4 regions of the Oceanobacillus sp. FSL K6-0127 genome follow, and region 3 is predicted to be linked to each of the others. Evidence: predicted binding sites of a transcription regulator. Region 3 holds the regulator's gene; each other region holds the start of a gene.
What was found. Region 3 encodes Rex, which represses fermentation and respiration genes when NADH is low (regulators of the CRP and FNR family bind a similar motif). Its sites were predicted from a motif close to TTGTGAAATATTTCACAA; they were not measured.
Positions count from the first base shown of each region.

Region 1: a site for Rex is predicted at 6,187-6,204, ahead of MHH64_RS09110 (cytochrome ubiquinol oxidase subunit I). Genes of this name have one in related genera too.
Region 2: a site for Rex is predicted at 2,365-2,382, ahead of nadC (carboxylating nicotinate-nucleotide diphosphorylase). Genes of this name have one in related genera too.
Region 4: a site for Rex is predicted at 4,559-4,576, ahead of MHH64_RS13975 (cytochrome c oxidase subunit 2A). Genes of this name have one in related genera too.

Region 1 is NZ_CP150287.1:1,797,072-1,805,015, reverse strand. It holds gene MHH64_RS09140 (sensor histidine kinase) at 1-1,296, opposite strand, end outside; gene MHH64_RS09135 (SCO family protein) at 1,574-2,152, shown strand; gene MHH64_RS09130 (hypothetical protein) at 2,178-2,303, shown strand; gene MHH64_RS09125 (glutamate-5-semialdehyde dehydrogenase) at 2,602-3,849, opposite strand; gene proB (glutamate 5-kinase) at 3,846-4,961, opposite strand; gene MHH64_RS09115 (YfiT family bacillithiol transferase) at 5,468-5,977, opposite strand; gene MHH64_RS09110 (cytochrome ubiquinol oxidase subunit I) at 6,354-7,694, shown strand; gene MHH64_RS09105 (cytochrome d ubiquinol oxidase subunit II) at 7,691-7,944, shown strand, end outside.
Region 2 is NZ_CP150287.1:2,239,635-2,247,578, reverse strand. It holds gene MHH64_RS11295 (TRAP transporter permease) at 1-363, opposite strand, end outside; gene MHH64_RS11290 (TAXI family TRAP transporter solute-binding subunit) at 456-1,463, opposite strand; gene nadC (carboxylating nicotinate-nucleotide diphosphorylase) at 1,487-2,332, opposite strand; gene MHH64_RS11280 (transcription repressor NadR) at 2,578-3,105, shown strand; gene MHH64_RS11275 (hypothetical protein) at 3,196-3,327, shown strand; gene MHH64_RS11270 (glycerol dehydrogenase) at 3,355-4,449, opposite strand; gene MHH64_RS11265 (CHRD domain-containing protein) at 4,803-5,213, shown strand; gene MHH64_RS11260 (EAL-associated domain-containing protein) at 5,452-6,678, opposite strand; gene MHH64_RS11255 (acyl-CoA dehydrogenase family protein) at 6,888-7,944, shown strand, end outside.
Region 3 is NZ_CP150287.1:1,305,851-1,313,794, reverse strand. It holds gene MHH64_RS06595 (BCCT family transporter) at 1-233, shown strand, start outside; gene MHH64_RS06590 (CsbD family protein) at 307-507, shown strand; gene groL (chaperonin GroEL) at 916-2,547, opposite strand; gene groES (co-chaperone GroES) at 2,626-2,910, opposite strand; gene MHH64_RS06575 (CPBP family intramembrane glutamic endopeptidase) at 3,179-3,898, shown strand; gene MHH64_RS06570 (YdiK family protein) at 3,902-4,099, shown strand; gene MHH64_RS06565 (hypothetical protein) at 4,176-5,192, opposite strand; gene MHH64_RS06560 (redox-sensing transcriptional repressor Rex) at 5,490-6,128, opposite strand; gene MHH64_RS06555 (ABC-F family ATP-binding cassette domain-containing protein) at 6,280-7,944, shown strand, end outside.
Region 4 is NZ_CP150287.1:2,811,616-2,819,559, reverse strand. It holds gene gpsB (cell division regulator GpsB) at 1-185, shown strand, start outside; RNA gene rnpB (RNase P RNA component class B) at 268-641, shown strand; gene MHH64_RS13990 (class I SAM-dependent RNA methyltransferase) at 950-2,077, shown strand; gene MHH64_RS13985 (b(o/a)3-type cytochrome-c oxidase subunit 1) at 2,128-3,738, opposite strand; gene MHH64_RS13980 (cytochrome c oxidase subunit II) at 3,819-4,322, opposite strand; gene MHH64_RS13975 (cytochrome c oxidase subunit 2A) at 4,352-4,489, opposite strand; gene MHH64_RS13970 (SRPBCC domain-containing protein) at 4,903-5,334, shown strand; gene MHH64_RS13965 (helix-turn-helix transcriptional regulator) at 5,321-5,620, shown strand; gene MHH64_RS13960 (SRPBCC family protein) at 5,952-6,413, shown strand; gene MHH64_RS13955 (cold-shock protein) at 6,792-6,992, opposite strand; gene MHH64_RS13950 (formate--tetrahydrofolate ligase) at 7,304-7,944, shown strand, end outside.

The DNA.
Region 1 (7,944 bases), 490 kb from region 3:
CTCTTCCGAAAAGCGATAGGAAAGCTGACTATCTGGATGGATCGACATGTTCACACCAAGCTCATTCGCTTGATTGAATTTCCCTTGAAGAATGGCGTGAATAAGTGGATCTGCAATATTATCTGTCAAAAAACGCTGCCATTTTTGCCTTAGTTTACTTTCTTTTTTAATAAATTCAATTGCTTCCTGATTCTGATTCAGCTGCAGGAGACCAAGAATGGTATAAAGCTTATTGGAAAATTCATGTGTTTGTGCACGTTGCGTATTTGCATACTGCTTTACCCTCGATAACTCATGGATAACACCTTCTAGCTCTGTTTTTTCACGAAATGTCAGAACGGTTCCAATAATTGTTTCCTTGTTATACATCGGGGTTTGGTTTATTAGTACCACTTTTTCACCAAGAATCGCTTCTCTGTCATAGAAGCTTCTATTATGATGTAGAAAATCTTGTATATTTAAAGAAGGGATTATCTCTTGAATTAACTTTCCACTGTAATCCTTTTCCCCTACTCGTTGTTTAAATAAAAGTTGCTGGGCTTGAGCATTCATCATTGTAATGTGCCCATTATTATTAACAGCAATTATCCCTTCATGTGTTGATTGCAAGATAGCTTCCTTTTCGATCATTAATTGTGATATTTCTTCCGGCTCCATATTGGACAGTAATTTTTTGATATAATGTGAAATAAAAATAGCTCCAAGAACACCGAGCAATATTATAAGAAATAAGGTAATCCAAAGCGAATGATTCTGATCTGCAATCACTTTCTGTATATCATCATTTAAGAATCCAACCGATACAACTCCGATAATTTCTCCTTCATCAGAGAAAACTGGCGCTTTTCCCCGAATGGATAATCCGAGCGACCCCTCTTCAACAGAAACGTAGGACTCTCCATCTTTCAGGGCCCGTTCATTATCGTCTCCAACCATTCTTTTTCCGATGTGATTTGTACTGGGGTGTGAATAACGAACACTCTCTGTATTTCCAACTACAATAAATTCTGCCTCTGTTCCCTTCCGAATGGGGGCAACAATATCCTGAATGACAGCTGCCGGATTTTCCAATTGAAAAGCTTCCCTCAATTCAGGGATGTTTGCGACACTTGTGGCAACACCGAGCGCTCTTTTCCCAATCTGTTCTTCCATCGTATCCTCAATAAAGTTCTCAAGGAATAATGCGAAAATGATAAAAACCCCTACAATTAAGATACTTATTAATGCAATCATTTTTGCTTTTAGCTTAATCCTTATTCTTGGGCGGATGTTTTGTTTCTCTGATGACTTCCGCATTTTCCCCGCTCCTTTTGAAATTTCCTTATATACTGTTTCTCCACTATAACATTCTTCATAAAACACATTATTTTAAGAATACTAACCAGCTACTATAAAATCAAACTTGGCTGTTATGCCTCTGAAATTTTCAAATTCTTTGATTCTCCAGCGAGAAATCGTTCACAATGGTTTCACTGAATCGCCAACACTTAATTCGTGATATAATGTTATATAGCGCTACATACATAATAGATTGATCGTTCGAAAAGAAGCATAAATAAAAGGGGACATTCAAATGAAGAAAATACTCCTGCTACATATACTATTAGCTTTCATTCTTATCGGCTGTAGTTCAGAAGCTATTGAAACAAACATGTCGGAAAAAGTAGATGATTTTCAATTCACAACACAAGATAATGAGAGCTTAGGCCTTAAAGACTTGGAAGGTCAATGGTGGATAGCCGATTTTATTTTTACGAATTGTACGACTGTTTGTCTTCCAATGACAGCAAATATGGCTGAGTTGCAATCCAGAATGAAGGACGAAAACCTCGATGTCCAGCTTGTATCTTTTTCAGTTGATCCCGATTATGACACACCAGAGGTTCTGAAGGAATATGGCGAGCGTTATCAGGCAGATTTTGGAAACTGGTCATTTTTAACTGGATATGACTTTCAAACAATCAAAGAATTATCAATCAAATCCTTTAAAAATTTGGTCAAAGAACCACTAGAAGGAGATAATCAAGTCATGCATGGGACTAGATTCTTTCTTGTTAATCCTGAGGGAGAGGTTATTAAAGGGTATGATGGTATAAGCTCAAGTGAAATTGATATTATCGTAGGAGATTTGAGAGCTGTAACCAAGGAATAGCACATATATAAGGAGTTGAAATGAGTTGCCGACCAGTGAATACAAGGCAATCTATTCAACACTATATAGCACACTCGAAAAATTAGATCATACAGATAAACCAAAATCAATGCCATTGATGGACGATGCGGAAGCGGAAAAACGACATTAGGAAAACAACTTGCCTCAAAGTTCGATTGTACCCTTTTTCATATGGATGACTTTTCCTTCCCTTTGAAATGAAAACAGAAAAACGGATGTCTGAGCCTGGTGGCAATGTTCACTACGAGCGATTTAAGGAAGAAATTATTCAGCCTTTACAAAATGAAATACCAACCGTTCATCGTCCTTATAATTGTCAGAAGAAAGCGCTGGATAATCCAATTCAAACAGCATTCTTCATCCATTCAATAATTCGAGTAATAGGAAGGGCTGCTCCAGCACGGAACAGCCCCTTTACATGGACAGTGTTAATTTCTAATTTGACCACTACCTTTAATTTGAAACTTACTTGATGTTAATGCCGCAAGTCCCATCGGACCCCTAGCATGTAACTTTTGTGTACTGATTCCAATTTCGGCTCCATATCCAAATTCAAATCCATCGGTAAATCGGGTTGAGGCATTATGGTAAACGGCCGCTGCATCGACATGCTGCAGGAACATTTCGGCATGTGCAGTGTTCTCCGTAATGATCGACTCTGAATGTCTCGTTCCATATTGATTAATATGCCCGATTGCTTCCTCAACCGAATCCACTACCTTAATACTAATGGAAAGTCCAAGGTATTCGCTCGACCAATCTTCCTCTGTTGCTTCGATAGCAGTTGGAATAACTTTTCGAACAAGCTCGTCAGCATAAATTTGTACACCGTTATCCTCTAGTTTTTTCATTAGGTCACTACCATGTTGATTGAACCAATTAGCATCGATTAATAGAGACTCGATCGCATTACACACAGAGGGACGCTGCAGCTTTGCATTCAGTACAATTTGCTCTGCCATTTCTTTCTCAGCTGTCCTATCAATAAAGATATGACAATTTCCAGCGCCTGTTTCAATTACTGGAACTGTAGCTTCACGCACAACCGTATCGATCAGGTTTTTTCCGCCTCTAGGAATTAATACATCCAAGTAATCATTCAAACGAAACAACTCTCCTGCTGTTTCTCTGCTTGTATCCTCAATTAATTGGACAGCATTCTTTGGAAGAGCACTATTCTCCAACGCACGATGAATTGATCTGACTAATGCAATATTCGAATGTTTAGCTGATGAGCTCCCTCGCAAAATAACTGCATTACCAGTTTTTAACGTAAGTGTTGCGGCATCTACTGTCACATTCGGTCTAGCTTCATAAATGATACCTATGACTCCAATAGGTACTCGCTTTTTCTCTATGTTGAGTCCGTTTTCCTTGTTGATCGTTTCTAAGATTTCACCGATCGGATCATGGAGGTCAATTACTTGATGGATTGCAGCAGCAATTCCTTCAATACGCTCTTGATTCAGCATAATCCGGTCTAATACAGATTCCGACAGACCCTTTTCTTTTCCTGTTGCTAAATCTATTTTATTCTCAATAAGAATCATTTCCTGATCCATTATTAATTGCTCTGCTATCAAAGCTAATGCTTCGTTTTTCTCTTTTGTTGTAACTCCAGTCATCAAATAACTTGTTTTCTTAGCAACCTTCCCTTTTTGAATAACTTCACTCATGACAGTTCCTCCCCAATTTTTTGTACACTCACCCAGCCATCACGGTGGATGGCTTCTATAGATGGCGTGATGCGTTCATTTTCCATATGATCTTCAATTGCCTTTTGTAATTCAACGGACGAACAGCATATTTCTCCCTTGCCAAGTAATTCATGTATTCCATAAACCTGGACGACATCACCCTTTTCAAATGTCCCGCTTATTCTTAGTACTCCAGCTGAAAGCAGACTACTACCGTGATGGGATATTGCTTCTTCTGCCCCTTTATCAACATAAAGCTTACCCATTGATTCGGAGTGAATTGCTATCCATTGTTTCCGTGTATTTATGTGCTCCTTAGCATGACCGGCAATATACGTACCATCTCCGCTTCCTTGCAACACTTGAAGGAGTTTATCATGGCCATTTCCATGACCGATAAAGACAGGAACACCTATCATTGTTGCCGTTTTAGCGGCCATTAGCTTCGATTTCATGCCACCTGTTCCAACTTTTGAACCGCTCGTTCCTGCAGCTTCGATCATTTCATTTGGAATCTCATCCAGGAAATCATATTTTACCGCCGAAGAATTCGTTCTTGGATTCCCACTATAGATTCCATTAATATCTGTTAAAATAATGAGCTGATCCGCATGGATAAACCCACTAACTAAAGCTGATAACATATCATTATCACCGAATGTCAATTCTTCAATTGACACAGTATCATTTTCATTTATGATTGGAAGAATACCTCTTTCCAGCAGCTCTGTCATGGTTGCATAAGCATTCCGGTAACGTTCTCGATTTGAAAAATCATCCCGCGTTAATAGTAGCTGTGCCGCCGTTATTCCATAGACACTGAATTTTTCCATATAAGTTTGAATCAATAAGCTTTGCCCAACAGCAGCAGCAGCCTGCTTTCCTTTTAAGGTGACGGGTCTTGATGAATAACCAAGCCTTCTAAAGCCAGCTGCAACAGCACCTGAAGATACAAGAATAACTTCATGGTTTGCTTCTCGAAGCGCAGCCAGCGCGTGAATATGATCATTTAGTTTTTGCTGATCGATTTCACCCTTATCATTTGTTAGGGAGCTACTGCCAATTTTGACTACGATTCGTTGCTTACGCATTTCGATTACCTCCATTAAACGTATTTCCTTATGTACACAAAAAAGCCCAATCGCCCTATATTATAAGGACGAAAGAGCTCTCTTCCGCGGTACCACCATTACTTGAATGTATGCACATTCCACTTCATCCATAACGCTGGAAATGCGCCCATGTATTGGCATGGGACTCTAAAGGTAGGTTCTGCAGGTTGTCTATGACGGAATCTTTCAGCTTCTAAATTCCGCTCTCTTTCATAGCAAGTACCGCATACTAGTCCTTTATTAACGTTCAATATATTGATTTCTATTATGGCGAGAAAAAATCCCGTTGTCAATAGGTAAAATATTCAGTTCTTTTTATTGGTAATTTTTAATTTGATGAAGGTTATTATGAAAGTAAAGGACGTGTTGCTCGATAATACTAAAAAAAGACAGCTAGAAGATTCTACTGGATGAATAAAAAATTAAGCCCACTTTTAAAGAATTGGCTTATCGTAGCTCGATAAGCCAATTCCATATATAATGTATTATTCTGCTAAAGCGATTTTTATATGGGCTAAGTGGTGCTCTTCGTGCCAAGCTAATTTTGCAACTTTTGTTGCAACCGTGATTTTACCGTTTTTTTGGTGAGTAAACGCCAGATTTAATTGCTCTTCAGTTAAATTATTCCCTAAAGATACGATGCGTTCATTTATGCCTTCTAGCATTTTAATGGAACTTTCTATAGGAAGTTTTGTATCCGGTTGAATAGCCCACTTGTCTTGATCAAAATTTGGTACTGTGGGATTTTCATCTGTTAAAGCAAGCTTCAAACGTTGATACATATTCAACTGGGAATCTGCAATATGATGAACAAGCTGACGAACTGTCCAGCTGCCATCACGATATTGTCTGCTGAGTTCCTCATTACTTAATGAGTCAACAGCTTTCCTTAAACGGATCGTGTAAGTTTCAATTTCTTTTAGCCATTCATGTGTATTTTCTAATGTTACTTTTTCAGGAACCTGTAATTTCCCTATTGGATATTTGACATCCATTTTTAATCCCCTTTCCTTTATTCGTTATTTTTAATTTGATTAGATCATCCTCTTTTTATTTTAACATATCTATCTAATCCCTCTAGTAAACGCTTTCCATAGAAATGGTCCTCTTTTTCAAGAAATACCTTTCCAATTAAATATAGATTAACAACGATTTTTTTGGGGAAAATACATATTGGTTGTCATTTTCTCGATTTATTATAAGATTGTTAAAGAGTTCACAATTAATTCATTTCCCGTTTGAAATATTGTCATATCTAATATCCAATTAGGTACGTCAACACGTTAGAATGAACTTAGATGTGCCTTTACATATCTAAGTAGAGCCTAATCTTAGGTGGTTTATTTGTGAAATTAAGGAGGAGGATCTGCGTTGTTATTTGATGATCCGGTATTTGCCAGTAGATTATTAACCCTTTTAACCCTTTCGTTTCACATTATCTATGCAACCATCGGTGTAGGGGTGCCCCTCATGATCATGATTGCACAATGGGTTGGAATCAAGAAGAACGATATGCACTATATGCTGATGGCTAGACGATGGGCAAAAGGGTTTGTCGTGACGGTTGCCGTAGGTGTCGTGACAGGAACTGCAATTGGTTTACAATTATCACTATTGTGGCCTAACTTTATGGAGCTTGCTGGTAATATCATCGCATTGCCATTATTTATGGAAGTTTTTGCTTTCTTCTTTGAAGCAATATTCTTAGGGATTTATTTGTATACATGGGATCGTTTTGATAACCCTCGTAAACACTTACTATTATTGATCCCGGTTGCACTTGGAGGTGGTATGTCTGCTGTCTTCATTACGATTGTCAACGCCTTTATGAATGCCCCAGCAGGTTTTGACATTATGAATGGACAACTTGTAAATGCAAATCCGATTGCAGCAATGTTTACTGCAGCAATGCCGACGAAAGTGTCCCACGTACTTGCTACTGCTTATATGACCGTTGCATTTATGCTGGCAGCCATTGCTGCATTCAGATTGCTTAAAGGTTCGAAACATGAATACCACAAAAAAGCTTTGTTTATGACGATGAAAATCGGACTTATCTTTTCCATTGCAACTGTGTTAATTGGAGACCTGTCTGGAAAGTACTTGGCAGAATATCAGCCTGAGAAACTAGCTGCAGCTGAATGGCATTTTGAAACTGAGGAAGCTGCACCACTCATTCTTTATGGAATGCTTGATGAAAATCAGGAAGTGAATTACGCGCTGCAAATTCCATTTGGATTAAGTATTCTTGCGCATGGTTATCCAAATGCAGAAGTAATTGGATTAGATCAATTTCCAGCAGAAGAACAGCCACCGTTAATTATCCATTATTATTTTGATTTAATGGTTACAATCGGTATGTTCATGCTGGCTCTCTCATTCGTCTATTGGGTTGGAGCAAAACGAGGCTGGTCTTTCGTTAAGACAGCATGGTACCGATCACTTATTGTCCTTGGTGGGCCATTGTCATTCTTAGGAATTGAAGCTGGCTGGTGGATGGCGGAAGTTGGTCGTCAACCTTGGATACTCAGAGGAATCATGACGGTTGATCAAGCAGCAACATCAAGTGATTATGTTGGCCATATGTTTATCCTTTTCGTAGGATTATATTTCGTTTTAGGTGTTGGTACGGTTGTCGTGCTAAGACGAATGTTTAAAAACGATCCGATTGAAAAGGCGATCGCCAAACAGCAAGGTGGTGATTCTGAATGAGTTTAGAAGTTCTAGGAATTTCCGTACTCTGGTTATTTTTATTTGGATATGTCATTGTCGGCTCGATCGACTATGGTGCAGGGTTTTTTAACGCCCAAAGCATTATAACTGGTAAGCAACATATTTTATCTAAAATTATTCAGCGTTATCTATCTCCTGTCTGGGAAGTAACGAATGTATTTTTTGTTTTCTTTTTCGTTGGGATTGTTGGGTTCTTTCCACAATCGGCATATTACTTCGGAACAATTTT
Region 2 (7,944 bases), 930 kb from region 3:
GAGATCCCAACCTGTTAATGGATTCATAATTGGTATTCGAACTGCAATCCGCTCAGCATGGAACGTGAAATAGATACCCGCACTGATTGCCAACACAACAAAGGAATAGTCAATCAAGCTAGGCTTATGACTTCGAACTGCTTCCTTTTTTGAATAGCCATAAAGTAAAAATGTAAGTGCAAGAATAAATGCTAAATGGATTGCCATTTGATTAAGTGGATCAAGATTCCCAAAAATTACAGACCAAATTTGGTAAACAGACAATCCAAATGCAAAAAATATAAAAAGCTTCATTGGGAGGCTGGATAGATTACGCTTGTATCCTTCCACCAGCCATCTGGTTAATACTGCTTTCCTGTTCACAACGCAATGACTCCTTTCGAGAAAAAGCAAAACCTAGTAATCTTTTCTAAAGCAAGCAATCTGGCGCGCCCTCAATAGAACACAAAATAATATTATGGAAGCATTCCTTTCTCTCGGAAAAATTTTTCCGCACCTGGATGCAGTGGCACATTACCAACTTTCATCATGTTATCTTCTGATAGACTATTAAATTCCTTGTGTACCGTTCTAAGATAGTCAAAGTTTTCATAGATCGCCTTTGTCATCTGATAGACATCTTCTTCCGGAACATCTTTATGCGCAATAAGTATTGCCGGGGTGCTAACGGTCGCTACGTCTTCCTCTAAAAAGGGATATGCAGTAGCATTAATCGTTCCTGCATCCATTCCAAGCTTTTCAGATACACGCTCGATCACCTTTCCATTTAATTCAAGCATTTTCAGACGCATCAATGTTGACGCTTCGATAATATCGCTTGAAGGCGCTGACACCGCATCTCCACTAGCGTCAATCCGATTATCGGCCATCATTTCAAATGTTTTCGATCCAGATAAATAATCAATCGATCCTCCCCAAGAAATAATGTCACCATAGGAGATTCCATATGCTTCTAAAATGTTGCGGGTAATAATTTCACCCGCTGCTCCCTTTTGATCGACTGCCAATCGAATTGGAGCTTTTTGCTTAATCATCTCTTCAAAGGAATCATAGTAAACGTCCGCAGCAACTATAAATTGATAGTAATTTGCCGGGATCACAACACTTACAGATCGAATATCTTCATAGGGCTGATCATATGGCTCATCACCACTATATGCTGCGTAGGAAGTCATCGCATAGGATAACCCATACGGAACAGTTCCCGTAGCGACAGTTAGTGGGTTTTCCACGATTCCACCTGGTTCCACCGTAATAATAGCTCCTTCATGTTCCCTGCGAATTGATTCTGCGATTCCTTCAGCAAAAACAGACCAAGCACCACCAACCCTTCCACCAACAATCGTTGTGTGAAAAGTCGCTTCCGATTGAACCGCCCCTTTTGCTTCTTGTTCGTTATCTTTTTCACATGCAGTTAGGAAAACAAACCCAAAAATAATTGCAATAACGATGGTTTTGTTCATCAAACGGCCTCCTGTTGCTGGCTTTATTTTTTACTTCCTTCATTCACCTGCAAGCTAATATCCAATGCTTGAACAGAATGTGTTAATGCACCTAATGATATGTATTGCACCCCAGTATTTGCATACGTTGCTAGATTAGCAAGCGTAATTCCACCAGATGCTTCGGTTACGATAGAAGCGGGTACAAGATCGACAAATTCTTTTACTTCCTCTGGACTGCGATTATCGAACATGATAACATCTGCTTCTGCATCTACGGCTTCCAATACCTCGCTTTTATTCTCTGTTTCCACTTCAATCTTTATCATATGACCAAGTGCAGCACGTGCTTTTTCAACCGCTTGTGTAATTGATCCACAATAGGAAATATGATTATCTTTAATCATCACACCGTCATATAATCCATTTCGATGATTCTTCCCTCCGCCAGAAGTAACTGCATATTTATCAAACATTCTTAGACCTGGCATTGTTTTTCTTGTGTCACAAATACTGATCGATGGATCGTTTAAGGCTTCTGCACAGTGGTTCGTCATCGTCGCAATTCCACTCATACGCTGCAAAAGATTTAAGATTACACGCTCTCCAGAAAGTATGGAACGGACAGATCCATAAACTTTTGCAATCACCGTTTGTTTTTCAATTTTATCACCATCATTAAAATGCAGCTCCACCTCCACTTCAGAATCCAGTAAATGATAGGTTTCCTTAATAATAGAGAGTCCAGAAAGAACTCCCGCTTCTTTCACGATAAACAAGCCTGTTCCCAATTGTTCCCTTGGGAAAATAGAATCGCTCGTCAAATCTTGATCACCAATATCTTCGATTAAAAATGTTTCGAGTGCTTTTCGTAGTTTGATTGGATTCATAATCGTTACTCCTTCACTTGTTGTCAGTCTGATTGTGATTGTTTTCACATTAAAGACATTAGAATACGCTTACTTCTAGAAAGACTAGCAATCCTCTAGAGACAAATCTAGGTTCAGCTACTAGATAAATAGTCATCTGTCTTGACATCTATATTTACATAGAATTAATATATTATCAAGTACTACTTACAAAATCACACGTAATTGGACTAAATGTCACAGAAATGTTTAAGGAGGGCAATAAAATGCAGCACGAAAAAATGCCTTCAGCAAAAAGACAGCAGCTCATCATACAAAAACTAAAGCAATCGGATCAACCAATAAGTGGCAGTGATTTCGCCAAACTTACCAACGTATCCAGACAGGTGATTGTTCAGGATGTGTCGATATTAAAGGCGAAAAACGAACCGATTATCGCAACAAGCCAAGGGTATCTCTATCTTAACGAGCATACAAATAATCAAAAGCAACAAGTAATTGCCTGTAAGCATGATGCTAGCCAAACACAAGAAGAGCTATACTTGATTGTTGACCATGGGGTAACGATCAAAGACGTTATTGTAGAACATCCTGTATATGGTGACATAACCGCTTCGATTCGGGTCAGCAACCGAAAGGAAGCTGACGAGTTTATCAAAAAGATCCAGTCCACGGATGCTTCATACTTATCTGCACTAACCAATGGAATTCACCTGCATACTCTTGAATCCGATTCAATCGTTAAAATTGAAGCTGCTTGTAAGGACTTAAAAAACTCCGGCATTCTAATTTAATTTGTTTCGGTCGAATCATGTTTGAAATGGAGCTACAACGGTTACAGGACTATATAGAAATACATCCTAGTTTGTCAGCGAGGTGATAACATGTCCAATCAAGACAAAGAAAAACAAAGCGATGACTCGCTAGAGCAAAAGCAAAAAAACAATGATCCAAACCAGGATATCGAGCCACAACGTGAAACAGATTCAAAACCTCAGGAAAGTAATAGAGAGTAAGGCTGGTAACCGCCTTACTCTCTTATTTCATTTAGTTTTACTCAATTGATCCACCGCGAGAATTGCCGTAGCAACATCATCTGGAGTAACATCCTGGGAAAGATTTCCCATTGTTTCTCCCTCCTGTGTAGCTGCTTCTCCAACTCTTCGCAAATCTTCGTAGGATACTTCTTCTAAATGCATTTCCTTTAATGTTGTAGGTAATCCAAGCGCTCGATAAAATTCAATATATTTAAGTATTTCATCTTGTGAATGCAATTCTAACACGAGCTGCGTTAATGTTCCATACGCTACCTTCTCACCATGTGTCAAATGGTGAATATCACCCTCGAGTACGGTAAAACCATTATGAATTGCGTGTGCAGCTGCTAGTCCACCACTTTCAAAACCAAGACCGGATAGCAATGTGTTCGCTTCAACAACGGCTTCCACATGCTTCGTGACCAGGCCCTTTTGCACTGCTTTATAAGCTGCTTGTCCATAAGCGAATAATGTTTTTTCACAGGCTTCAGCAATTGCTCGTGCGGCAATACTAGTCTTGCCGCCTGCCATTGCATCTCCATTGCTTTTAATTGTTGCTCTTGCCTCTACCCATGTTGCCATTGCATCCGCAATTCCAGAAGCAAATAGTCGTGGTGGAGCACCTGCAACCACTTTCGTATCTACGAGTACCAACTCCGGATTTTTATCATAAAATTTATAGGACTCGAACACACCTTCATCACTATAAATAACAGATAAAGCACTGGTTGGTGCATCAGTTGATGCTGTTGTAGGAACAATCACAACACTCACTGCCAGACCATCAGCAACTGCTTTCGCTGTATCAAGTGTTTTTCCTCCGCCAACTCCGATGACGCTATCAACTGCTTCGTTCTTCCCATCTTTTACAATTCTTTCTACTTCATTTAATGAAGCTTCTCCATTAAATTCTACGTAATGAAAATCTAAATCATCTGCTTTCAAGCTCTCCTCTATTGTGGAGCCTGTTATTTTCCAAACGGTTTCATCTGAAAGGATTAAAGGCTTTTTGCCAATTGACTTAACATGCTGTCCAATATCTTTTAATGCATTCTTCCCTTGAATATACTTACTAGGTGAGGTAAAAATAATATTCGCCATGTTTTCGCTCCTTTTTATGTAGTTTCATCTCTATTATGCCATACCCATTAAAATTTATTTTAGGTACGCCATGAACCATATATTCCCTTTATTCCTCTTTTTAAAACGCACCTATTCCTTATAGGTGTTAGCCAAAATTATACTAAACCGTTTACATAGGGATAGTCGTACAAGCAAAATTGCTTCTTGGTAATAGAATACATTAGAAAACGTGGCATTCGTTGAAGGGATTTTAATAAGTTCCTGCTTTTAAGAATTCTCATACTTTGGATCGCGAGCTTCCTTTAGTAAATGCCTTCGTTTCACAAATCCGGATGGAGCTTATTGATAACTATAAATGGAGGGTAATTTTGATGTATAATGACTATTTTTATATTGCAGAATTAACAGGCTCACAAGAGTCACCACCAGTTCGGACATATGCTGATGGTACAACACTCTTTCATGTGAGTAGAAATGGGAATGAAATCCGCTATCGACTTGCTGCCAATAATATTAACAATATGACGCAAGCACATATTCATGTCGGACGCAGAAATATTAATGGACCTGTCGTCGCTTTTTTATCCAGTGAAGCTGCCAGTCTTGAAGAACAAGAAACTATTTTAGAGGGGTTCCTAACATCCGCTGATCTTACTGGACCACTCAAAGATAAATCAATCTCAGACTTAGTTGATCTAATGAATGCTGGAAAAGCATACGTCAACATCCATTCAAAATCATACCCGAATGGAGAAATCCGAGGAAAGATCACGCAACACTAAAAAATGCAAGATCATCCCATATGATACTACCTTAGGCTGATTTTTTATCAGCTTTTTTATTTTCTTGAAATTTATTAATCTTATCTAAGTCTAAATAGAAATTCTATTTTACCATAAGGATAAACGGCCAATATACCAATTAAAAAAAATCCATTTTGACTTTGACTAAGCTGTTGCAAAATGGATTTTTTACATAGTATACAAACAATGGTTCATTCTTGGACTTTCAAACAGTTAATTATAGCAAACCTTCTTGTTCATACAAATAAGCATATGGAATATCTAAAAATACATACAACGTTTCTGAAATCGGGAACGAATAGGTTCTAATGCGTTCATCTCTTTCAATATCTGTGTATAAGTCAGATAAGAGCCCTTTTTTCTCGACATTCATACGCATCACATTTTCGAAAAAGTACGGGCGCCAGCTCCAGTTTTTATTCCTACCTTCATAATGCAGTTCCCACTCTCCTATAGCATTTTTCTCTGCATTTGATGACAGTTGAATCCCTTCCTCATTACAAATATAGATACGAAAAGCAAAGTTCGTGCATGCCTCACCAATTTTCAGGATAATATCATCATAAGCATCATCTGATTTTACAGTTGGCAGCATCATTTTAAATTGCTCATTAATCCAATTGGTTAATTCAAGCTGGGCTTTCATTTTTTTACGTTCAAATAATACAAACCGTTGAAAGTCTGTTTTAATCTTTTCTTGAGAACAATCTGCTTCGACAAAATTAGATTGTGGCTGTTTTAGATAACTTCCCTGGTAATAATGCCCACCATGACGCCATGCGTAGTTTAATTGACTATATGTAGTGATTCCCTTAAACAGGAGTGCTGCTCCAATTTTACGAGAAAGCATCGATAACGAATGATGGACATCGCCATATAGCTGCGGTAATAGGTCATCATCTAAAAATCCAGCATCTACTTTTACAATGTTTGGTTCTAATTGAACTAAACGTTCTAAACTAGCATTTCGTTGTTCAACATCAATGGCAATCCGAATACCAAGCGTCTTCATATATTTGATGAGCTTTCTTAAATCATTGCTTTGCTCCGTGATTGAAGCCTCCTTTATTTCTATGATAATTTTATGCAAATCCAGTCCTTTTTGGGCACTAGATTGTAAAAGAGTTAGCAATGATTCTCCATCATCTTTCATTAATAGTCTAGCATTATAATAAAATGTCAGATTCATTGACTGATCACTTTCCATAAACGTATGCAATGCCTTTTGTTGAACATCATTATTCAGTTCAAAGTGGAAATCTCCAGGGATTGAACCGTCATCAAAAAACCAGTCCAACTGCTTTAGATTGCCGTTTTCTTCTTTAAATAATGGAAGTACTTCATAACCAACAATCAATTGCGTATCCGCACTGATAACCGGTTGGTAATATGGTATTACCTGCTTCAGATTTAACATAACCTCTAAAGGATCCAACCCAATCACCTCCGTTAGACACATGCTGCTTCCCTATTACCTGTCAGCTTTCATTACGACATTTTTAGGGGATACTAAGAGTATACTCCAAAATTGATATTTTCTTAACTAACAACTTCAATTTACTTTTTTAAGAAGGAATGAAATAATAGATATATTAATCCAATCTGTTTTATAAGATTTAGAAACCAATTCTTTTATGTACAGGAGGATCACAAATGAAGCTTACAACATTAAATACTATGTCAGAACGAATAGAACTGTTAAAAAAAACAGTTGAACCTTTCAAAGTTCGCGCCCAGGTGCATGATGAAAACGGGACATTTCCTCATGAAAATTTTGAAGACTTAAAAGCAGTTGATTATCCTGCTTTAACAGTTCCAAAGCAATTTGGCGGAATGGAAATATCGCTAACTGAAATGCTGCAGCATCAAGAAGTCATTGCCCAGGCTGACGGCTCAACAGCACTTTCAATCGGCTGGCATATGGGCATTGTCAAGCATCTCGGTGAAAATGAACGTTGGCCTGAAGGACGCTACGCAACTGTTGCCAGAGATGTCGTTAAACATGGCGCATTATTAAATAACGCCGCTTCTGAGCCGGCAACCGGAAGCCCAACGCGCGGTGGCAAACCGGAAACCTTCGCAACGAAAACAACAGGTGGCTGGATTGTAAATGGAAGAAAAACCTTCACGACACTCTCACCCATTCTTGATTATTTTATAGTCAGTGCTTCCATTGATAGTGAAGATCAAGTTGGGAATTTCTTGATAAAACGTGATAAACAAGGTGTGCGTGTTGATGAAACATGGGACTCAATCGCAATGCGCGGAAGTGGAAGCCATGACTTAGTCTTAGAAAACGTTCATGTAGATGCTGATGACCTTGTGGAACGAATCAAACCAGGTCGAAAAAAGCCCGCTGGATGGCTATTACATATTCCTGCATGCTATCTTGGAATAGCACGGGCCGCACAAGCTTATGCAGTTCAGTTTGCAACAACTTACTCGCCTAATAGTATTACAGGAACAATCGCTGATTTACCAAATATTAAGCAAAAATTAGGCGAAATGGAGCTTGCAGTATTAGAATCGGAGCATTTCCTTTATTCTGTTGCAAGAAAATGGGATGAAAATGGAGATACAATCCGACAAACGATGGGACCTGAGCTTGGTGCAGTTAAATTATCTGTCGTAAATAAGGCGATTCATATTGTTGATTTGGCAATGCGAGTTGTCGGTGCACGCAGCTTATCGAAACAAAATCCATTACAGC
Region 3 (7,944 bases):
CAGAACCTTCTAAGAATTTGCGTCTGATTGTCGCGGCAATCATTACCGTATTCTCCTTATTATTAATGCGCATAGGCGGTCTTGCTCCGCTGGAGGTAGTTTCAGGAATAATGGGGATACCGATTATTTTCGTCCAGTTTCTGACCATATATGCCGCTAAGAAAATGATGGATGAGGATCGAGCATGGGTCAATAATGTAAGGAAAAACAAGCCACGGAAACAGAAAAAATAGTACTAAACAGAACAAGAATGTTTAATGTGGGTTTATAACAGGAAATAAATGATAAAAGAGAGGTGAAAACAAAATGAGTAACGGAAATGCTGACAAAATAAAAGGTAAAGCAAATAAAGCTAAAGGTGAAATGAAAGATCAAGTTGGTAACCTAACAGATAATAAGAAAATCCAGGCAAGCGGCAAAAAGGATAAAGTGAAAGGTGAGGTTCAGGACACCTTTGGTGATGCAAAGAATGAAGCAAATGAAACAAAGACCGATCAGAAAAAATGAGAAGACTAAGAGCGTGTAATATAAAACGGTGCAGTAAGAAATGCTGCCTCCCCCGAAAATTAGATTTTCACCTCTAATTTTCGGGGGGATTTTTTGGCCAAATATGGTGAGGAATTTAAGAAAAACTTGTTACAGAGTATTTATAAGGCAACCTAGGATATAAATCATTGACCAAAATATAATATGGGTAGCGAAACATCAATATTGAATGGATTAAAAAGAAGAACGATCTTCACATAAAAATGGAAAAAATAAAAAAGGACGCTTCCGCATAAGTGAGAACTTTATACGAAAACGCCCTTTTAAACTTAAATTTATAATAAATGTTACCTTTATGTTACTTTTTAGTTTGACGGGGTTCGCAACAGCATCCCAAACGTTGATAAATCAACATTTAAGGGTGGTTTGTTACATCATGCCGCCCATTCCACCCATGCCGCCCATATCAGGCATTGCAGGTGCACCGCCTTCTTCAGGCTTATCAGCTACAACAGCTTCAGTTGTTAATAGCATTGCTGCTACAGATGCTGCGTTTTGTAGTGCAGAACGTGTTACTTTTGTTGGGTCAACGATTCCAGCTTCAACCATGTTTACCCATTCGTTTGTTGCTGCGTTATATCCTACGCCAACTTTTTCGTTTTTCAAGCGTTCTACGATGATAGAACCTTCTAAACCAGCGTTTTGTGCAATTTGACGAACTGGCTCTTCGATTGCGCGAAGTACGATTTTCACACCAGTTGCTTCATCGCCTTCTAGGTTTAGTTCACTTACTTTGTTGTAAACGTTGATTAGGGCAGTACCACCACCGGATACGAAGCCTTCTTCAACTGCAGCACGTGTAGAGTTCAATGCATCCTCGATACGTAGTTTGCGCTCTTTTAATTCTGTTTCTGTTGCAGCACCAACTTTAACTACTGCCACACCACCAGATAATTTAGCAAGACGCTCTTGTAATTTTTCTTTATCAAATTCAGAAGTTGTTTCTTCTGCTTGTGCACGGATTTGTGCAACACGGCCAGAGATTGCTTCTGGGTTGCCAGCACCCTCAACAACTGTAGTGTTTTCTTTTGTTACAACAACTTTCGAAGCACGTCCTAATTGTTCGATAGTAGCAGACTTAAGATCCAATCCAAGATCTTCAGTAATCACTTCTCCACCAGTTAGGATAGCGATATCTTCTAGCATTGCTTTACGACGGTCACCGAATCCTGGAGCTTTAACAGCTACAGCGTTGAACGTTCCGCGAAGTTTGTTTACAACTAATGTTGCAAGAGCTTCCCCTTCAACATCTTCAGCGATTAATAATAATGGCTTTCCTTGTTGAACAACTTGCTCTAATACTGGTAATACTTCTTGGATATTACCAATTTTCTTATCTGTAATAAGAATGTATGGATCTTCTAATACTGCTTCCATTTTATCTTGGTCAGTAACCATGTATGGTGAAGAATATCCACGATCAAATTGCATCCCTTCAACAACCTCTAATTCTGTGTTGAAGCCTTTTGATTCTTCAATTGTAATAACGCCATCATTGCCAACACGTTCCATCGCTTCAGCAATTAAGTTACCAACTTCATCATCAGATGCTGAGATAGCTGCGATTTGTGCGATAGAGTCTTTGCTTTCAACCGGTTGAGAAATTGCTTTTAATTCTTCAACAGCAGTTGCTACAGCTTTCTCAATACCGCGGCGGATACCTACAGGGTTTGCACCAGCTGTAACGTTTTTCAAACCTTCGTGAATCATTGCTTGTGCAAGAACTGTTGCAGTAGTTGTACCGTCACCAGCTACATCATTTGTTTTCGATGCAACTTCAGATACAAGCTGTGCTCCCATGTTTTCAAAAGCATCTTCCAATTCGATTTCTTTCGCAATGGTTACCCCATCATTTGTAATTAGAGGTGAGCCGAATTTTTTATCTAAAACAACGTTACGTCCTTTTGGTCCCAACGTTACTTTTACAGCATTTGCTAATACATCTACACCGCGCAGCATTGCTCCACGTGCTTCTTCATTGAACTTAATATCTTTAGCCACTTAAAATTCCTCCTTTAAAATAATCATTCGAAAAATTTATTTGTCGTCGTTCATGTATGTGTTGGTTTTGTGTTACGATTAGCTTACTACAGCTAAAATGTCATTTTCACGAAGAATTAAGTATTCTGTACCTTCATATTTCACTTCAGTACCAGCAAATTTAGAGAATATAATGCGGTCCCCTTCTGCAACTTCAAGTGCCACTTTTTCCCCATTTTCAGTTACACGGCCAGATCCTACTGCTACTACGCGACCTTCCTGTGGTTTTTCCTTTGCAGAGTCTGGTAGTACGATACCGCTTGCAGTTGTTTCTTCTTGCTCAACAAGTTCGATAACAACACGATCTCCTAGTGGTTTAATCATGTAGAATGCCTCCTCAATTCTTTAACGTATTAGATTTATTAGCACTCTCAATGAATGAGTGCTAATTTCTATATTCATAATAATTAATCCCATAAAAAAATGCAAGTAATGTGTCTATAATTTTATTTAATTTCTAGTAAAATTTTATGTAAAGGGGCTCATAATATTAACAGCCTGTATAATATGATAAAATATCTTTTATGATGATCAATAGATGGAATATGTAATACATATACTAAACTATACAAAGCAAAAGGAGTCGTTTTATTTGGCACGTAGATATTGGTATGTCATTTTAACTTATATACTGATGCAGCTTTCTGCATTTCCCGTTGCTCTGCTTGCAAAGCATCATTATATCCCAGTACAAGGTGTGATTTACTGGTCCATTTTTAGCTTTATTCTCGGACTTCTTATTATTTTGTGGATTATGAAGCCCGATATGCAGATGAGAGATACACGCAATGCAGCACCGATGAGCTCAATGATACTCTGGTCAATCCTCGGTGTATTCATGGCTTTCTTTGCACAAGGAATTGCAGTAGCAATTGAAATGAATATACTAGGGATTTCACCTGGATCAGAGAACACTCAAGGTATCATGGATATAGCTCGTGCAGCCCCATTATTTATTATTATTCCTGCAGTGATTGCCCCAATATTGGAAGAAATCATTTTCCGAAAAATTATCTTCGGCAGTCTCTATAAGCGCATGAATTTCTTCTTCGCAGGTTTGGTCTCCGCCCTTATCTTCGGTTTTATTCATGAAGGGATGGAACATATCCTAATTTATGCTTCGATGGGGTTTGTATTTGCGTTTCTTTATGTAAAGACAAAACGAATTCTCGTTCCGATTATCGTTCATGCAGCAATGAACACATTAGTTGTTGTCGGGCAATTATCGATGGATCCAGAAGAAATGCAGCGACAACTTGAGCAAATGCAACGTCAGGTTGAGCAATTGCAAATGATCCTTATTGGAGGTTAATGAATGATTCATTCTTTGTTAGTTAAAGCGTTCATTTACTTCATAATGGCAATGATTTTTATTTACGTTGCCGTCCAAAGCAAAGGGCAAACAATCTGGAATCCCACCACGCTCATTTTTGCTGCTGTAGCAACGCTTGCCTTTGGAGTTGCAGTTCGATTGCTTAATAAGTATTTTCGATTGAAAAAGAAGAAGCATTAAATAGATACTATATAGATCTTCTTAATAAAAAAGAAGGCTGTTTCTAGATTAATACTGAAACAGCCTTCTTTTATTTTTATTGGATAGACTTCAACTTATCTATCCATTCATCTTTATCTTCGATTGATTTTTCAAACGTTGTGTAGCGAACAACATACAAATCATTGTCTTTCGCAAATACCCTTGCTACTTCTTCCTGATCGAGCTGAATATCATCTTCTGTTAATGAAAAATCAAAAAATCCTTCTTCCGCAGAATTAAATTCAAGCTCACCTGTAGTCATTTCTGTTAAATTCATTTCCATCATTTCGATAAAGCCTTCAGCACCTAACAATTCATCACCATCTGGATAATAATGAATCGTAAACAGCTCTGTGAAATTCGTTTGATCCTCATCAACTAAAAGAAATTCAGCGGTTGCTTCACCGTCTCCTTCCTCATAGTTCTCAAGCTCCCACTTTCCTTCATCAAACGGAATTTCTAAGCTCGTAATTGTGTCAATGTAAACACCTTCTGCCGCTGCATCAGCAGCAGTCTCTTCGATAACTTCCCCATTCTCATCAAGAGGAATTATTTCGCTTGGTTCTTCGGAACTATAAATTTTCCATGCACCATCATCTGGTCGCAAGACATGAACCCCGTGTGTTTCATTATTCATAAAATCAGGACCATCGACTTTCATTGTCGTCTGTTTATAAGAGATTGTTGCTTCTTCTTCTGATTTTTCTTCTACAACTAAATCAAATAATTCCATATCTAATGTATACACAGATAATTGATCGATTGTCGTACGTGTTGAGTCATATAAAGGAGATTCACTATGTATGGTTTCCATGTAAGCATCCAAGTCATTTTCTGTTAATGCTTCTAAGTTTGCTTCAAGTACTGCAAATAATGCCTCATCTTCTGGAACTACATTTTCTTCTGCTTCTTCAGACCCGTTTTTCTCGTTTGCTTCCGCATCATTTGTTTCTTCAGTTGCTTCAGCATCGTTAGTCCCTTCACTCTCATTGTCACTTTCATTTGAACATGCAACAATGAACAAACTAATAAATAAAACAAACATAATACCTAAAACCTTTTTCACGTTCACGAATAAATTCCTCCTCTTTCTTAATATATTCCCAATACAGATTAACGTAATAATCAGTAAATGGATAGATGTCTTAAGAACCAATAATTTTCAGAAAAATATTAGTTCCATTTATCTAGTTAATATTTATCAGCTTGTTTCCAGTGGTTGTTTAAAACGGAGATTTTATGGAATTGATGCAAATAAATTATGGTATTTACCAATATAAGGACATCCAAATCCAACCATAAAAAAACAAGGCTTTTGACCTAATATCAATAGCCTTGTAAATAAACAAAAATTTACAATGAGTAATATCTACTCTGGATTATCTAACGAATAATGCTTTAGGAAATAGACAAGGGCCTGCAATTCAACAGCAAGATCAATATGGTGGACCCGAATATGCTTCGGTACACTAATCCTTGCAGGAGTAAAGTTAAGAATCCCTGAAATCCCTTTTTCTACAAGCTTATCGGCGATCACTTGTGCTTCAACAGCTGGAACAGTTAGGATAGCGACTTTAATGTCTTCTAACTTTTCCTCTAAATCACGAATATCATAAACGGGTACCCCGCCAATATCCGTGCCAACCTTTTCTGTATCTGCATCAAATGCCGTAGTAATCCGGATATTATTGTTCTTCATAAAGTTATAATGAAGGAAGGCTGTACCTAAGTTCCCAACTCCGATTAATGCAACCTCTGTAACCTCATGCTGATCCAACGTACTTCGGAAAAATCCTAATAAATACTCTACATTATAGCCGTATCCCTTTTTTCCCAATGCGCCAAAATAAGAAAAGTCTCTTCGAATTGTTGCAGAATCCACTTTTACTGCATCACTCAGCTCCTTTGAGGAAACTCGCTTCTTCCCTTGCTGATTTAAATTGTTAAGAAAACGATAATATAAAGGCAGCCGCTTGGCAGTAGCTTGTGGAATTTTATTCTGTTCCATCAATCTTCCTCTTTTCAATCCAATAGTTGTATATGATAAGTTCTTTCCTTCTATTTTAACAGAAAACGTCAAATAAGTCGTGATATTTTTCACAATTCAGTTGCCTCGTTAAATAACTATAAGATACACTGTACATGATGGGGTGAAAAAGATGATATTAATGCAACTAAACGGAATTTCCAAATCCTTCGGTGCTGAAGAGATTTTATCAAATATTAAAATTGAAATTAAAGATAAAGACCGTATAGCTATTGTCGGCAGAAACGGTGCAGGTAAGTCAACATTACTTAAAATTATGGCACAAGAATTATCGTATGATGAAGGGGAATTTTTTCAACCGAAGGATCTTACATTCGGTTATTTATCCCAGCATATGACGTTAGAATCAGGGAAAACCATTTGGGATGAAATGCTAGAGGTATTTTCCCATTTAAAATCATTGGAAAAGCAACTTCGAGCATTAGAGAAAGAGATGGAGAAAGCCAGCGAATTATCTGGAGAAGAATATGACAAAGTCCTTAAAGAATATGACAAACTTCAACTAGCATATCAGACTGATGGGGGCTATACGTATGAATCTGATATTAGAGCTGTACTTAGTGGGTTAAATTTTGAGTCCTTTGATTATGATACTCCAATCGCAGAACTTAGTGGTGGACAAAAAACACGACTTGCCCTGGGTAAATTGCTGCTTCAAAAACCACAGCTGCTTATTCTTGATGAACCGACCAACCATCTTGATATTGATACATTGTCATGGTTGGAAAACTATCTCGTTAGTTATCCAGGCGCCATTGTCATCGTTTCACACGATCGGTACTTTCTTGATAAAACAGTTTCCATTGTATATGAAATTTCACGGCATAAAACGCGAAAATACCATGGTTCGTACAGCAAGTATTTGGAGCAAAAAGCACTAAATTATGAACAGGAATTAAAGGAATTTGAAAAGCAGCAAACTGAAATTAAAAAAATGGAAGACTTTATCCAGCGGAATATTGTACGTGCTTCGACTACAAAACGAGCACAAAGCAGGCGGAAGCAGCTTGAAAAAATGGAGCGTCTTGATCGGCCACTAGGTGATGAGTCATCCGCTTCCTTCTCCTTTCAAATTAATCGCAGAAGTGGAAATGATGTATTAAAAGTTGAAGAGCTTAGCTTACGTTATGAAAAAGAAGTGGACCCTATTTTTTCCAACATACGACTGGATATAAATCGCGGTGACCGTATCGCACTTGTTGGTCCGAATGGTGTAGGGAAAACTACATTACTTAAGGCCATCTTAGGTAGACTGCAGACAGAAAAAGGAAACATCCAGCTTGGTACAAATGTACAAATTGGCTACTATGATCAAGAACAGGCTGATCTTAATTCTACTAAGACGATTCTTCAAGAATTATGGGATGATTACCCCACCATAAATGAAAAAGATATCCGCACGGTTTTAGGAAACTTTCTTTTTTCTGGAGATGATGTATTAAAGCAGGTCCATACATTAAGTGGTGGAGAAAAGGCAAGACTAGCCCTTGCTAAGCTTAAAATGCAGCAAGCAAATTTCCTTATTATGGATGAGCCTACAAACCATTTGGACATCGATAGTAAAGAAGTGCTGGAAGCAGCTTTGATTGATTTTCCTGGAACCATCCTTTTCGTATCACATGACCGCTATTTTATTAATAAAATAGCTGATCAGGTTGCTGAAATGGAACGAGATGGAATTACGATCTATCTTGGGGACTATGATTATTATTTGGAGAAGAAAGAAGAAGAGGCAGAAATCGAAAGGCTAAAACAGGAAAAGGAAACAACATCCAAC
Region 4 (7,944 bases), 1.5 Mb from region 3:
ATTTGTTTAAGCAAGAAGTCGACCGATTACAAGCCGAAAATGAAAAACTCAGAAAAAATTCTACTGACCAAACAAGATCAAGAGCACCACAAGCTACTAGTCAAGTTAATTATGACGTATTGAAACGTCTATCTAATTTGGAAAAAGCAGTTTTTGGTAAAAAATTCGTTGAATCAGGTGAATAGTTTTTCTCGAGGTTTAAAGCAGTTTTATGCAGTTGTTGAAAAATGTTCACAGGTATGATATGCTTATACGTACGGTAATTAAATGCTCATGTAATCGCTGCATGTAAATGCAGAGGAAAGTCCATGCTCACACAGACTGAGATGTCAGTAGTGTTCGTGCTTGATGAATTCATAAGTCAAGGTAGCTTTTATGCTAACGGCAGAAAACATTCCTAAGTCAAAAATGATATGGAATTATTCTTTAAAGTGCCACAGTGACGTAGCTGGAGTGGAAACACTCTGGGTGGAACGAGGTAAACCCCACGAGTGAGCAACCCAAATAATGGTAGGGGCATCCTTTAGTAGGGAATTCAACCGAAACAGGGACAAGTTTTAACTTGTAGATAGATGATTACAACCGGAGTACAAGGTTGACCACCGTTTGCAGTACTATGGTACAGAACATGGCTTATCGAGCATTTAATGGTCTGATTACGAATAGAAACCTTTCTTTGCCGGTATCGGTATAGGAAAGGTTTTTTTATTTTTAAGTTCTAGAAGTTGTTTGAAAAAGCCTGGAAAAAATGACACATCGAGAACAGAGGACCTTCGACTAAGTACCGACACGTGCTAGTGTCGGCGTTGCAACAAAGCTTTTCGATAGGGCGAGTAATCGCAGTCCCAGAACGTTGTGTTCTTAGCCACCTTGGACCTTTTTATCCTCCTTTTTGAATGCACACTAATATGGTAAACTAGGACTAACTTAAATTGAAGGGAATAGTTGGATGCAAAAAGTAACATTAATCGCAACTGCAGCAATGGGTTTAGAATCAATAGTTGCACATGAAGTAAAACAATTAGGATACGAAGTAACTGTAGACAACGGCAAAGTTATATTTGAAGCACCACTTTCAGCTATACCGCGCTGTAATTTATGGTTGCGCAGTGCTGACCGAATTAAATTAATTGTTGGTCAATTTAAGGCTACAACATTTGATGAGCTCTTTGAAGCAACGAAAGCATTACCGTGGGAATATTATATCGCAGAGGATGGCCAATTCCCGGTCTCAGGTAAATCTGTGAAATCAACGCTATTTAGTGTGTCTGACTGTCAAGCTATTGTAAAAAAGGCCATTGCAGAAAGATTAAAACTAAAATATGGCCTGGCTACCAAAATGCCAGAAACAGGAGCTTTCTATAAAACAGAAGTTGCGATATTAAAGGATACTGTAACATTAACAATCGATACATCAGGTACAGGCCTTCATAAACGAGGATACCGCGTTGGACAAGGTGAAGCGCCGCTAAAAGAAACATTAGCAGCTGCACTGATTATGCTAACGAACTGGAAACCCGAATATCCGTTGATTGATCCATTCTGCGGTTCCGGAACAATTGCAATTGAGGCGGCCCTAATTGGACAAAATATTGCACCTGGCTTCAATCGGGAGTTTGCTTCAGAGGATTGGACGCTTGTAAGAAGAAAGCTGTGGGATGATGCTTTTGAAGAAGCAGAAGACAAGGCAAACTATGACCAAAAGCTAATGATTACAGGCTCAGACATAGACCATAAAATGATCCAAATTGCTAATGACAATGCAATCGAAGCAGGGCTAGGAGATCTGATAACCTGGAAGCAGATGCAAGTAAGTGATTTAACTTTACGCCAGGAGAATGGATATATTATTAGCAACCCACCATATGGTCAGCGTATTGGGGACCAGGACATTGTTGCAGAGATGTATCGAGATTTAGGAAATATAATGAAAAACCATCCGTCCTGGAGCGTTTATATCATTACTGCCTTTGAAGCATTTGAAAAACATTATGGTGCACAGGCAACAAAGAAAAGAAAACTATTCAACGGATTTATCCAAACGAATTATTATCAATATTTTGGTGGAAAATTATGAGTAAATAAAATGGAAGAAGCAGCTGTTATCGCTGTTTCTTCCATTTTATTTTAGGAATTACCAATTGGCCAGTCGAACGGTACTGATCCGGGTGGTGAATTCTGTATAATATCTACAAACGGAATGGTGTATGCAAAAAGTATTAAAGCTATCGTGATGGCAATCCATAGCTTCCAGTTTTCCATCCACTTTGGTGTCGGCTCAGCATTTTCTTCTTCCTCTGCAACTGGGAATTCTTCCACTCCTTTTGGTGAGAAAAAGGTCAGCTTGATGAAAATATATACCATGAGAATAATCCCGACAAAAAGAATGGTGCCTCCAATCGCTTGTGCCATTTGATAAGCACCCCACGAGACAGCTTGTTCAGTTCCGCCATAATCCGAATATGCAGAACGTCTCGGTCCACCTAGCAGACCTTGGATATGCATGGCTCCGGACATGATTAGCATACCGACTCCCCAGACAATCGTTTGAAAAATACCTAAACGATTAACGGATTTTGTAAGCTTCCTACCTGTTAAATGCGGGATAAGCCAATACGTAATGCCGAAAAACGTTAAAATAACTGTGGTGGCAACAGTAAGATGAAAGTGCCCCGTAACCCAAATCGTATTATGGACAAGCGTGTTCACTTGATGAGAAGCATTTATTATTCCACCTGCGCCCCCAGGAATAAAAGCTAGCATACCAACAAATGGAGCAAAGAAGCGAACATCTTTCCACGGTAGATGCTTAAACCAACCAAACAAACCTCCATATCCTTTGCGTCGGCCTGTAATTTCAAAAGTAGCAAATAAAGAAAATGCTGTCATTAAACTAGGAATGATAACCATAAATGTTAAAACTACCTGGATAAATTTCCATGTAGGGTCAATCCCTGGTTCTGTTAGCTGATGGTGAAATCCAACAGGTATGGAAAAAAACAGAAATAGCACAAATGATAATCTGGCTAAAGAATCACTAAACAGTTTTCCGCCAATAATCTTGGGGATAATCGCATACCACGCCATGTAAGCAGGCAATAGCCAAAAATATACTAATGGATGACCGAAATACCAGAATAATGTTCGACTAACGAGAACATTAATTGTTTCCGCATAACCAAGAGACCATGGAATAAATTGTACTAGTACCGCTGCAGCAACACCCAATGAAGCAATAAACCACATAATCATATTAATCGTTACCATAAATGCTAGTAAGGGAGATTTTTCTCCAGGATGACCTTTCTTCCATAAGTAGAGCTGGCGCCAATTTACAAAGGCAGCAACCCAAGTACCAACGATGACTAAAGCTAAACCGATATAAAAGGCTGGATGGGCTTTTAATGGTGCATAAAACGTATAGAGTACACTCGCTTTGCCTAATAAAATAGTTACGGCTGTAACCAGTGTTCCAATCGTCATAATCCAAAAGGCAAGCCATGATACCTTACGTTGTTTAACTGACATTCCAACCGTTTTACTCATTAACGTAAACTGAAAGCCGATAATAAAAAATGTTGTTAGTACAAGTGCTAGGATAACGCCATGTACTGTTAAAATTTGATAGTAACCAATACCAAATGGAAGTGTGAAACTTCCCGACCGAACTAGTACTTGCAACAAACCCATTAAACCACCAATAAATAAAGATATAAAAGCTACATACATAAAAGACATATAAAGTTTTGCTTCTTGTTTTGGAATTGCAAGCAATTGTCTAGGATCTTCATTAGGTAATACGACATTTCGAAGCGCCATTATTGATACACCTCCACGGTTGTATACATCATATGGTGACCAATACCACAGTACTCATTACAGAGTAAGGTAAATTCACCTGCTTGATTCATTTCAACCTCCATACTACTGATATAACCAGGTTCAACCATCATATTTACATTTGTCCCAGCAATATTAAAACCATGAATTACATCCTTTGTTACAACTTGAAATAGTACAGTTGCACCTTTAGGGATTTCAATATGATTTATTGCATTGCCATCTGCATCAACACCAAAGTCATAATGGAATGCACTTGCAACGACATTGACAATATAACGGTCTTCATCCACTTTTGTCAGCCCTAAATTTTCAGGCTTAAAAGCCTCATGGGCCTCTACATTTTGAGGGTCAATTGTCACACCATGGCTTTGAGGGTGAGTACCAAGATAAAAAGCTCCGTAACCAAGAATAACCAAAAATAGTACTAATGCTCCGATACCAAATGTAAGCCATATTTTTTCAAACTTATGGAAATGCATCTTTTCTCACTCCTTTTTAATCTCCTTTCTTATCTTGAAAGGAAAATTGCAAAAACAACAGTCCAACTAATGACAATAAATAAACCTAAGGCTCCCACCGATAATAATGTACCTTTTAAATTTGGCTCTTTCTCATGATTCGTGTAAGTTTTCCCATTCTGTTTCACTGCATATCATCCTCCCATCATGTTATCGGTTACTTATATTTTCATCATACACAAAGTGGAAACATAAATTAGTGAAATAATTAACGTTTCACAATTTGTTCAATTACGCTAGTAACTATATATCTTAGGACTTTACTAACTTTTAAGTATAAAAAGTATGTGAAATAAGTATGAATAAATACCTATTTATCTTGACAATAAACGGGACTACTGTATGGTTTTTTAGATTAGAAGAAATGCGAAGAAGTAAACTATCCGCCCGTTCGCTCTATAAGGGCAATTTAATAATAAAGACTAAAGCGACCACTCCAAGTGATCGCCAACCGCTAAATTTAAGTGCAATTATAAAGTTGGACATAGTAGAAATATGTGCTAACCTATGGTTGCACGTCCTAAAGTTAGGAGGAGTGGTAATGAATAATGATCGTATTGAACGAGAGATCTTTATTAATGCATCTGTTCAAACGGTATGGGAGTTGATAAGCCAACCAGCATGGTGGGTGGGTGATGCACCAGGACCAGACAGGGTACAAGTAAACGGGTCACGTATTGTAGCGGATACGAAGTATGGTAAATTCACGGTATTAATTGAACAAGAAGATTCACCTAACTACCTTTCATGTCGGTGGGCAAGTTCATTTCCCGGTGAAGAGCCAGGAGAAGATAACTCTACACTCGTTGAGTTTATGCTGAAAGAAAAGGATGGGGGTACTTGGCTTAGTGTAGTAGAAAGTGGATTTTCCAGCCTTGCCGTTTCTGAGGAAGAAAAACATAAATTTTTTAAAGAAAATGTCAAGGGATGGATTTATCAATTGGAAACGGTGCGAAAACTTGCTGATCAGTAATATGCCGTCTGCAGACAATAAAAATTTTGAAAAGGTTCTAATTGCGTTAGCAGACCCAACTCGCCGTGAGCTGCTTGACCACATTGCAATTATAGGACAAGTAACAGCAACAACATTTGCGACTAAGGTAACTGTATCTCGTCAAGCAGTTGTTAAACACCTTGCAGTTATGGATAATGCTGGATTAGTTACCTCCAAACGTGTTGGGCGGGAAGTTCGATACAAAGTGTGTCCGGAACAACTATCGAGTGCAGCGAAGCGGATGGGAAATATAGCAGCGGATTGAGATAGAAAATTAGAATGGATTAAACGTGTAGCAGAAACAAACAATAATTCCGACCTGACATACCCCATATAATCTTCGATACAACAATGGATAAACCTGAAAAATACAGCAGTGGACGACCTACCTGATGCAAGATTATGTAACTCTTGTGATTACCCCCTCAAAAATAGTTCAGATGTAACTATAAAACATAAAGTACATTCTAAGAGGAAAGAGGTATATACCTCAAAAAAAGCTTGGATCGAAATGTTTGAAGCAATGAAAGATGTAGAAGTGTTAGTTAAAGAGACTTATGAGGAATTGATTTTAAATGATGAAAGGAGAAATTAAAATGATAACACTGAATCATATACCGGTTATAAAATCAGAAATGCTTATTCGCAGACCGGTTGAAGAAGTATTTGAAGCTTTTATCAATCCGGAAATAACTACAAAATTTTGGTTTACCAAAAGCAGTGGGAGATTAGAAGAGGGGAAGCATATAAAGTGGGAATGGGAGATGTACGGCGTTTCTGATGACCTTTTTGTAAAAGAAATCGAGCAAAACAAAATAATTCGGATTGAATCCTCAGACAGCACTAAAACTGAGTGGATATTTACTCCCCGAACAGAAAACGAAACATTTGTCTCAATTACAAACTCAGGGTTTACAGGCAATGGAGATGATATGGTAAACTATGCTATTGGATCAATGGGAGGATACACGATGGTCCTTTGTGCACTAAAGGCACTTCTTGAGCATAACATCATTCTAAATGTTGTAGCAGACAAAGCTCCTGATGATCACATTTAATAGTAAGAGATAGTTTGTAATCTAACCTATGAACTTGATTTACTATTGTATATGCAAGAAAGAATAGCGTTTTTCTAATTGGTTCTGATGCTTCAGATATACTTGACCTCGTTCCGATAATAGATATTCGAATTTAAGGTTGCCAGAATTATTGAGAGTATTAAGGGTGACGAATAATGTAATTTTTCACCTGATCGATTGTGTCAGACAGTGTTTGCTTGTTTAAAGTTTCCCAAAAAGGAGTAACTAAAAGCCCAATTTCTCATTTTTAATAAAGAAAAATTAGGCTTTTTGTAATTTCGTTAACGTTATTAATCCGTATTTTCTGGCAATAAAAAAGCAGTGAATAATCACTGCTTTCACTTCTATGTGTTTTGCTTATTTTTTTACAACATTTGCGGCTTGTGGACCGCGTTCGCCTTCAACAATTTCAAAAGTAACTTCTTGCCCTTCTTCTAAAGACTTGAAGCCTTCCTCTTGGATTGCTGAGTAATGGACGAATACATCATTACCTTCTTCCAATTGGATAAATCCATAGCCTTTTTCAGCATTGAACCATTTTACTACTCCGTTTTCCATGTCTTATTCCTCCCAAATTCCCACGTGAAATGCGTGTTAATACAAAGTATAGACTCAGAATATATTAAAAAAGGCAGGTTCTATAGAAGTGTAGGATCATATTGCATCCACTTCTATAGAAGCTGCCTTTTCGTCAATGATTCCGTACATCTTCTTTGCTTGCCCCTAATATAGCTTATTTGGAACAACTCGTCAAGAAATTAACACTTAAATTCTGCATTTATCAAATCTTTACATTTATCCATTTGTTAATGAAAAAAGCAATGGAAAGGGTTAAACTATATTATAGAACTATGAAAAGGAGCATCGATATGAAAACAGATATAGAAATCGCCCAACAGGCAAAATTAAAACCCATAACCGAAATTGCGAAAATGCTCGATTTAACCACGGATCACTACGAACCTTATGGTTATACAAAAGCAAAGCTTTCCGATAAATTATTAGAAAAATGGAAAGACAAGCCAAACGGAAAAATAATTCTCGTAACCTCCATTAATCCCACACCTGCAGGAGAAGGAAAGTCAACCGTAACAGTTGGCTTAGGGCAAGCGTTAAATCAGTTAGGAGAAAAGGCTGTTATCGCCTTGCGTGAACCATCGCTTGGTCCTGTGATGGGATTGAAGGGAGGAGCCGCTGGAGGAGGTTATTCCCAAGTATTACCGATGGAAGAAATTAATCTTCATTTTACCGGGGATATCCATGCAATCACGAGTGCAAATAACTTGTTATCTGCCGTAATCGACAATCATATTCACCGCGATAATAAGTTACATATTGATCCGAGAAAAGTGGAGTGGAAACGGGTTGTTGATATGAATGATCGAGCGCTGAGACAGGTAGTTGTTGGTCTAGGAGGTTCTTCCCAAGGTGTACCGAGAGAGGATGGCTATACAATAACAGCCGCCTCAGAAATAATGGCCATTTTATGTCTAGCAGATAACATGGAAGA